One region of the Bacillus sp. 11C genome, then DNA from elsewhere that is predicted to be linked to it. Evidence: riboswitches for the same ligand, from Rfam matches in the RefSeq annotation. Region 1 holds a riboswitch; the other holds the start of a gene.

Region 1 (4,414 bases):
TCAACATCGCCAAGCAAGCGATGGAAAACCTCGGCATCGAACCGAAGATTTCCCCAATCCGCGGGGGCACGGACGGTTCCCAGCTGTCCTACATGGGGCTTCCGACGCCAAACATCTTTACAGGCGGCGAAAACTTCCACGGCAAATTTGAATACATCTCGGCCGACAACATGGTTAAAGCCGTAAACGTCATCGTTGAGATTGCAAAGCAGTTTGAAGAACAAGCATAATGCCAAAAGCCAGTCCAAAAAAAAGGACTGGTTTTTTACGTGAAAATGAAACATTTTTCATACGTCCTTCGTAAAACAAGTATCAACGGATGAGGGGGAAAAACAATGACAAAACATGCAATCGCTGCAAAAAGTTTATTGAAAAAATGGATCATGACCCGGCCGCTTAACACACAAAAGAAATCGAGCGCATTTCAAAAGATTAGAAAAATGTTCAAACGCTTCTTCTGATCAGTCATCCAAATCCTCAAAACCACAATCTGCATACCCTCGTACCGCCCAAATGCTCCGTGATTTGGGTTTTTTGTGTTTAATTAAGATAAATAGGGTATACATCAAACAAGCAAGAAAAAAACATCCAAAAACAGGTAGTTAGAATCACATAATTTTAGGTTAAAAGTTATATAAAGGAATTTATTTCCCTGCCGATAGTAACTATAGAACTAAACATCAACTAGAACATTCACCGTGATTCAAGACTATTTTCAGGTCATCAGGTTAAACTGTTTTAGAGGGGCAGTTATTTATTTTTGATTGATTTAGAATTTTTTGAATACTTTTTGACAATTTATCCGTACAATAGAGAATACCAAAACTTTTTTTGGGAGGTATGTAAAATGATCCTATTTATTATCATCGCATTATGCGGCTATCTTCTTTTTTCTTTCAGCAAGGACAATCGCCGCAAACCGCAAAAGACAAGCCCTCTGCCAGCAGCTGCACCTCATCATAACAACCTAATCGACCTTGACGCCATCCGCCAAAAACGCCGGATGCATCTTTCCTAAAACGATATTTCAAACGAAAAGGCTGCTGAACAATGCAGCCTTTTTTCATTTTGGAAACATGATTTGGACTTGAAACCTTTTTGCCCCCTGTCCGTAATCTTTTACAAGGCAAATTCAAAAGGAGACTGCAGCAATGATCGATTTATTTATGAAACAAAAAATGTTCTCGTTTAAAAATACATTTCACATTTATGACCGGGATGAACAAGAGCGATTCAAGGTCGAAGGACGGTTCTTTTCGTTAGGGGACTCATTACAATTGACAGATTCATCCGGGAAAACGCTCGTTTCCATTGAACAAAAAGTGATGTCATTTCTGCCGCGATATGTGATTTCAATTGGCGGGAAAACGGTTTGTGAGGTGACGAAGAAATTAGCGTTTTTCAAACCGAAGTTTGAGATTTCCGGCCTTAACTGGCAAATTGACGGTGACTTGTGGAAGAATGAATTCCAGCTGACTGACGGGGAGAATGTCCGGATGTCAGTGAGTAAGAAGTGGCTCAGCTGGGGTGATTCCTATCATTTGCAGATTACAAACGAGGAAGATGTGCTGATTTGCACGGCCATCGCTATCGTGTTGGATATGGTCTTATATGACGATGAAGATGAGAGTCTTTTCTAAAAAGGTGTTGACAATTGATTCAAAAGTAATAATATTAAGATAATTAAAATGTAAATATGAAGATGTACCTTATCAAGAGAGGTGGAGGGACTGGCCCTATGATACCCGGCAACCGCTGTTTTAAACAGAATGGTGCTAAATCCTTAAGAACATTGCGTTCTTGCAGATGAGGCGGAGATTTGATCATTCAAGCTCTTCCTTACTCAAAGGAAGAGCTTTTTTCATGCTTACCCTATTTCAGAAAAGAGGCGAATGACATGGCTCAACAAACAAATGTTGCAGGACAAAAATCAGAAAAACAAAACAAAGCTCCTTTCCGCGCCGATCATGTCGGCAGTTTACTGCGTTCCGCTCCGGTGAAAGAAGCCCGCCAGAAAAAAGCGGCCGGCGAGATCACAGCTGAACAGCTTCGTGAGATTGAAAACAAGGAAATCACTCGCATTGTCAAAAAACAAAAAGAAATCGGTCTCGACGTGGTAACAGACGGTGAATTTCGCCGTTCTTGGTGGCATTATGATTTTCTCGAAGGGCTTGACGGTGTGGAACCGTTCATTCCCGCTGAAGGAATTCAGTTCCATAACGTAAAAACAAAAGCACGCAGCATCAAAGTGACGGGAAAACTCGATTTTACGAACCACCCAGCGCTTGCTGATTATCAATTTTTACATGAGATTGCTGGCGACGCGACACCTAAATTGACGATTCCGAGCCCGAATATGCTGTTTTTCGGTGAAAAGGCCGATAAAGGAATTTATGACGATCAAGAGGAATACTTTCATGATCTGGCCCAAGCGTACAAAAAAGCAATCAACGCCTTCTATGACGCTGGATGCCGCTATCTTCAGCTAGATGATACATCATGGTCTCTCTTCTTTGAGGAAAAAGGCAGAGAGGTCGTTCGGGCACTCGGCGGCGACCCTGAAACATTGCCCGCCTTGTTTGCCAAAACGATTAACGATGCAGTCGCGGACCGCCCTGATGATTTAACAATCACGATGCACATTTGCCGCGGCAACTTCAAGTCGACTTGGGCAGCATCAGGAGGCTATGACGCTGTAGCGGAAACGATTTTGGACGGCTTAAACTTGGACGGCCTGTTCTTGGAATATGATGATGACCGCTCCGGAAATTTTGATCCGTTCCGTTTCGTGAAACGCAAGGATCTGCAAATTGTTCTTGGCTTAATTACATCAAAATACGGCGAGCTCGAAGATCCTGAGGATGTGAAACGCCGAATCAATGAAGCGGCGCGCTTTGTCAGCCTTGACCAGCTGTGCCTCAGCCCGCAGTGCGGTTTCGCCTCTACAGAAGAAGGCAATCTTTTGACAGAGGAGCAGCAATGGGCGAAGCTGCGCCACGTCATCGACATCGCCAACGATGTGTGGAGATAATCTATCATTGACAGAAATGTAAAATGTGTGAATAATAGATACTATCAGAAAATTTCATAAAAAGGTTTTCCTTATCAAGAGAGGTGGAGGGACTGGCCCTGCGATACCCGGCAACCGCTGTTTAACAGAATGGTGCTAAATCCTTTAGAGCATTGATTGCTCTTGAAGATAAGGTTGAGATTGTCACGCAAGCTCTTCCTTATCCAAAGGAAGAGCTTTTTTATATTTGAATGGAAAGAAGGAATGAACAACATGCCACAACAAACAACACCCGCAGAACAAAAATCACTTCAAAGACAAAAACCGCCATTTCGCGCGGATCAAGTCGGAAGCCTGCTGAGATCTGAGCCCGTCAAAAAAGCGCGGCTGCAAAAAGCCGCCGGCGAGATTACGGCTGAACAGCTTCGCCAGATCGAAAACGATGAAATCATCCGCATTGTGGAAAAACAGAAGGAAACCGGCCTGAACGTCGTGACAGACGGCGAATTCCGCAGAGCGTGGTGGCATTTTGATTTTCTGGAAAACTTGGATGGGGTTGAGCCGTTTATTCCTGAGCACGGCATTCAATTTCATAACGTACAGACAAAAGCACGCGGCATTAAAGTCACAGGTGATATCGACTTTTCAACTCACCCAATGCTTGAAGATTATTCATTTCTCCATAGCATTGCCGGTGACGCGACACCGAAGATGACGATCCCAAGCCCGAATATGCTGTTTTTCCGCGGAAAGCTTGAAAAGGATGCGTACAAAAACGACTATCAGCTTTTCCAGCATGATGTATCCAAAGCATATAAAAAAGCGATTCAAGCGTTTTATGACAGAGGCTGCCGCTACCTCCAGCTTGATGATACGGCATGGGCTGTTTTCTTATCTGAAAAAGGCTTAAAACAAATCGAAGCATTCGGAACAACGCCAGACGAGCTTCGTCAGCTGTTTGCGAAATCCATTAACGACGCGATTGCGGATCGTCCGGATGACCTGACGGTGACAATGCATATTTGCCGCGGCAACTTCCAATCCACTTGGACAGCTGAAGGCGGCTATGACGCGGCAGCCGAAACCATTTTTGACGGTTTGAATCTGGACGGGCTGTTCTTGGAATACGATGATTCACGCTCAGGCGGATTTGAACCGCTCCGTTATGTGAAGCGCTCTGATCTTCAGCTTGTCCTTGGCTTAGTGACCTCTAAATTCGGCGAGCTTGAACATCCGGACGATGTGAAACGCCGTATCGAAGAAGCGTCTCGTTATGTGAGCTTAGACCAGCTTTGCCTCAGTCCTCAATGCGGATTCGCTTCCACTGAAGAAGGCAACAAGCTGACTGAAGAACAGCAATGGGCGAAGCTCCGCCATGTGGTTGAGATCGCTAATGATGTTTGG
Region 2 (4,414 bases), on a different contig from region 1:
ATCAGAATCCTTTCTGACAGCAACCGATCCGGCGATAATATGAACGCCATGTTTTTTTGCCGTATTCTTCAGCCAGCTCTGAGCAGAACGTCCGTCTTCATCAGCGAGCTCATCAAGGTTGGCCAGGTCATATCCGGTTGTCCATAGTTCAGGAAGAACAAGAACATCAGCATGTTTGCTTTCTTTTTCGATGGAGAATTCAGCCTTTTTTATATTTTCTGAAGGTTTTCCGTATGAAATATCAAATTGAAGACAAGATATCGTCCATTTCATCTTTTTATCACTCCACATTTTTCTTTACTTTTTTTATTTAACCATATATGATGATGGACTATCATTTCAAGATTTTTTTAGAAGGTGAGAATAGATGAAATTTGAACAATCTGATGTATTGAAGGAGCTGCCTCAACAATTCTTCGCTTCTTTGGTGCAGCAAGTGAACCGAAAGCTCGCAGAAGGACACGACGTCATCAATCTCGGACAGGGAAATCCGGATCAGCCGACTCCGGAACATATCGTCGAGGAAATGAAACGGGCTGTTGCTGATCCTGAAAATCATAAATACTCGTCTTTTCGCGGCTCATACAGTCTGAAATCAGCAGCGGCAGCATTTTATAAAAGAGAATACGGCATTGATCTTGACCCGGAAACTGAAGTCGCTGTATTATTCGGCGGGAAAGCCGGTCTGGTTGAGCTCCCGCAATGCTTGCTGAATCCCGGAGATACGATTTTAGTTCCAGATCCGGGCTATCCTGATTACTGGTCAGGTGTGGCACTCGCGAAAGCGAAGATGGAAATGATGCCGCTCATAGAGGACAGAGCGTTTCTTCCTGATTACAGCAGCATCGCCGCTGAAGTGAGGGAACAGGCGAAATTAATGTATTTGAATTATCCGAATAATCCGACCGGAGCCGTTGCTACCCCTGACTTCTTTGAAGAAACCGTGAGTTTTGCGAAAGAAAGCGGGGTCTGTGTCGTTCACGATTTTGCTTACGGCGCTGTAGGATTTGACGGCGGAAAGCCTTTAAGTTTTTTGCAAACTGAAGGTGCCAAGGATATCGGCATTGAAATTTACACGCTGTCAAAAACGTATAATATGGCAGGGTGGCGGGTCGGCTTTGCCGTTGGAAACGCTTCGGTCATTGAAGCGATCAATCTGTATCAAGACCATATGTTTGTCAGTCTTTTCAGAGCGACTCAGGAGGCTGCAGCGGCGGCACTGTTAGCTGATCAGACGTGTGTGGCGGAGCAAAATGCCCGATATGAAAGCAGGCGAAACGTTTGGATCGCGTCATGCCGGAAAATCGGCTGGGATGTGACAGCTCCGGCAGGTTCATTTTTTGCATGGCTGCCTGTGCCTGAAGGCTATACTTCCGAGCAGTTCTCAAACCTTTTGCTGGAAAAAGCGAATGTGGCGGTTGCAGCCGGAAACGGCTTCGGTGAATATGGCGAGGGCTACGTCCGAGTCGGGCTGCTGACAAGTGAAGAAAGACTGAAGGAAGCCGCTTATCGAATTGGGAAACTGAACCTGTTTACCCAAAAAAGCATTGACAAGACCTGATAACGATGGGATAATTCGAAATAATTTATAAAATCTATATTTTCTTATCAAGAGCAGGCAGAGGGACGAGCCCGATGAAGCCCGGCAACCGACTTGTAAAGCACGGTGCTAATTCTTGCAGCTGGCGGCTGAGAGATAAGATTCGGACGAGAAACGAAACCTCTTTAGACGCGATTGCTGTTTGAAGAGGTTTTTTTATATGGATGAAAATGAAAGGAGCTCTGGCATGAGTGAGTTATTGGCAACATATCTCCTGACCGAACCGGGAGCCGATACAGAGAAAAAAGCAGAACAAATCGCAACAGGATTGACAGTTGGCTCTTGGACGGATTTGCCCTTGGTGAAACAGGAGCAAATGCAAAAGCACAAGGGGCGGGTGATACAGGTCGAGGAAAGAGAGGGAACTCCTGCATCAGGAAAACAAGCGGTGATCACAATTGCCTATCCTGACATCAATTTCTCTCAGGATATTCCGGCTTTGCTGACAACAGTGTTTGGCAAGCTGTCGCTGGATGGAAAAATTAAATTACTCGATCTTCACTTCTCTGAAGCATTTAAGCGCACGCTGCCGGGACCGAAGTTTGGCGTATACGGCATCCGGAAGCTGCTGGGGGAATTTGAGAGACCGCTGTTAATGAGCATATTTAAAGGGGTTATCGGAAGGGACCTGCGTGATATTAAAGAACAGCTCAGACAGCAGGCGCTTGGCGGAGTTGACTTGATCAAGGACGATGAAATTTTCTTTGAGACAGGTCCGGCGTCTTTTGAAACAAGAATTACAGAGGGAAAGCAAATATTGAAAGAAACGTATGAACAAACCGGGCATAAAACGCTGTACGCGGTCAATTTGACTGGACGTACGGCTGATCTGAAAGATAAAGCGAGACGCGCCGCCGAATTGGGAGCGGATGCGCTTTTGTTTAATGTTTTCGCTTACGGCTTGGACGTCATGCAAAGCCTTGCGGAAGATCCCGAAATTGCGATCCCGATTATGGCGCATCCAGCGGTCAGCGGGGCGTTCACATCTTCTCCGTTTTATGGCTTTTCTCACGCTCTTTTGCTCGGAAAATTAAACCGGTATTGCGGTGCTGACTTCAGTCTCTTTCCGTCGCCATACGGCTCGGTTGCGCTTCCGAAAGAACATGCGCTGGCGATTCATGAAGAATGTGTAAGAGAGGATGCCTTTAACCAAACATTTGCCGTTCCGTCAGCAGGCATTCATCCCGGTATGGTTCCGCTTTTAATGCGGGATTTTGGCATAGATCATATTATTAACGCCGGTGGAGGCGTACACGGACATCCGAACGGCGCCCAAGGTGGGGGCAAAGCGTTCAGAGCCATTATTGATGCGGTCTTAGAAGCCCAGCCGATTGATGAAAAAGCCGAACAATGCAAGGATCTAAAGCTTGCGCTTGATAAATGGGGAAAGGTTGAAGCCGTATGACGACTCGAAAACCTTTAATCATTTGTGATTTTGACGGAACCATCACGAGGAACGACAACATTATAAGCATCATGAAAACATTCGCTCCCCCGGAGTGGACGGCATTAAAAGACGGCGTACTTTCCAAAACGCTGTCGATCAAGGAAGGTGTCGGGCGGATGTTCGGCCTTCTGCCTAGCAATTTAGAAGAAGAGATTACAAGATTTGTATTGGAAGATGCAAAAATCAGGGAAGGCTTTCGGGAATTTGTAGCGTTTATCAATGAGCACGAGCTTCCGTTTTATGTCGTAAGCGGAGGAATGGACTTTTTTGTGTATCCTTTGCTTGAAGGCATTGTGGAGAAAGAACGTATTTATTGCAACCATGCGTCATTTGACAGCGACTATATTCATATTGACTGGCCTCATTCTTGCAAAGGATCATGCAGCAATCAATGCGGGTGCTGCAAACCCTCTGTGATACATGAACTTTCTGAACCGGACCAATATCTCATCATGATCGGTGATTCGGTTACAGATGTGGAGGCGGCAAAGCTGTCTGACCTTTGTTTTGCAAGGGATTATTTATTAAACGAATGCCGGGAGCGAAATCTGAATCATCTCCCGTATCAAGATTTTTATGAGATTAGAAAAGATATTGAGAACGTAACGGAGGTACAGGAATGGCTGCAAAACAAGAACGCTGGCGAGAGCTCGCTGAAGTAAAACGGGAATTGGCCGAAAGAGACTGGTTTCCGGCGACTAGCGGCAATCTGTCTATTAAGGTTTCTGATGAGCCTTTAACCTTTCTCGTAACCGCAAGCGGGAAAGATAAACGCAAAGAAACGGATGAAGATTTTCTGCTGGTGGATCAAAACGGAGAGCCTGCCGAAAGCGGGCATTCTCTGAAACCGTCAGCGGAAACGCTTTTGCATACACATTTGTACAATAAAACCAATGCCGGATGCTGCCTGCACGTCCATACGATAAACAATAATGTCATCTCAGAGCTATACGGAGACCAAAAGAAAATCACATTCAGAGGCCAGGAAATCATAAAAGCGCTCGGACTGTGGGAAGAGAATGCAGAAGTGACCATTCCGATCATTGAAAACCCAGCTCATATTCCGACGCTCGCGGCATTGTTTGCGGAAGAGGTTTCAGAAGATTCAGGAGCTGTTCTAATCCGAAATCACGGTATTACAGCTTGGGGCCGAACAGCATTTGAAGCAAAAAGAGTGCTTGAAGCATATGAATTTTTGTTCAGCTACCATTTGAAATTGAACACAATTCAGCATCAGCTGGTTAAATAAAAGGAGGAACTGAAATGGCAACAATTCGTATTCATGATGAGGCAAATACAACGATTGAAAATCAAGAGGAAGTAGCAAGCTTTCTGGACAGTCAAGAGGTCATTTATGAGCAATGGGA

What was found. Region 1 has a riboswitch for S-adenosylmethionine ahead of ACY3LV_RS01695 (5-methyltetrahydropteroyltriglutamate--homocysteine S-methyltransferase). Riboswitches for the same ligand answer to the same signal wherever they lie in the genome.
Region 2: another riboswitch for S-adenosylmethionine. It lies ahead of mtnW (2,3-diketo-5-methylthiopentyl-1-phosphate enolase); the one in region 1 lies ahead of ACY3LV_RS01695 (5-methyltetrahydropteroyltriglutamate--homocysteine S-methyltransferase).

The regions. Positions count from the first base shown of each region.
Region 1 is NZ_JBUPVZ010000001.1:334,564-338,977, forward strand. Features, by position in the region: gene pepT (peptidase T) at 1-230, shown strand, start outside; gene ACY3LV_RS01680 (hypothetical protein) at 336-461, shown strand; gene ACY3LV_RS01685 (hypothetical protein) at 761-1,018, shown strand; gene ACY3LV_RS01690 (LURP-one-related/scramblase family protein) at 1,152-1,640, shown strand; SAM riboswitch class I at 1,707-1,813, shown strand; gene ACY3LV_RS01695 (5-methyltetrahydropteroyltriglutamate--homocysteine S-methyltransferase) at 1,898-3,031, shown strand; SAM riboswitch class I at 3,100-3,206, shown strand; gene ACY3LV_RS01700 (5-methyltetrahydropteroyltriglutamate--homocysteine S-methyltransferase) at 3,284-4,414, shown strand, end outside.
Region 2 is NZ_JBUPVZ010000023.1:27,015-31,428, forward strand. Features, by position in the region: gene ACY3LV_RS20215 (carbon-nitrogen family hydrolase) at 1-273, opposite strand, end outside; gene mtnE (methionine-glutamine aminotransferase) at 368-1,561, shown strand; SAM riboswitch class I at 1,603-1,703, shown strand; gene mtnW (2,3-diketo-5-methylthiopentyl-1-phosphate enolase) at 1,788-3,005, shown strand; gene mtnX (2-hydroxy-3-keto-5-methylthiopentenyl-1-phosphate phosphatase) at 3,002-3,709, shown strand; gene ACY3LV_RS20235 (methylthioribulose 1-phosphate dehydratase) at 3,667-4,296, shown strand; gene mtnD (acireductone dioxygenase) at 4,311-4,414, shown strand, end outside.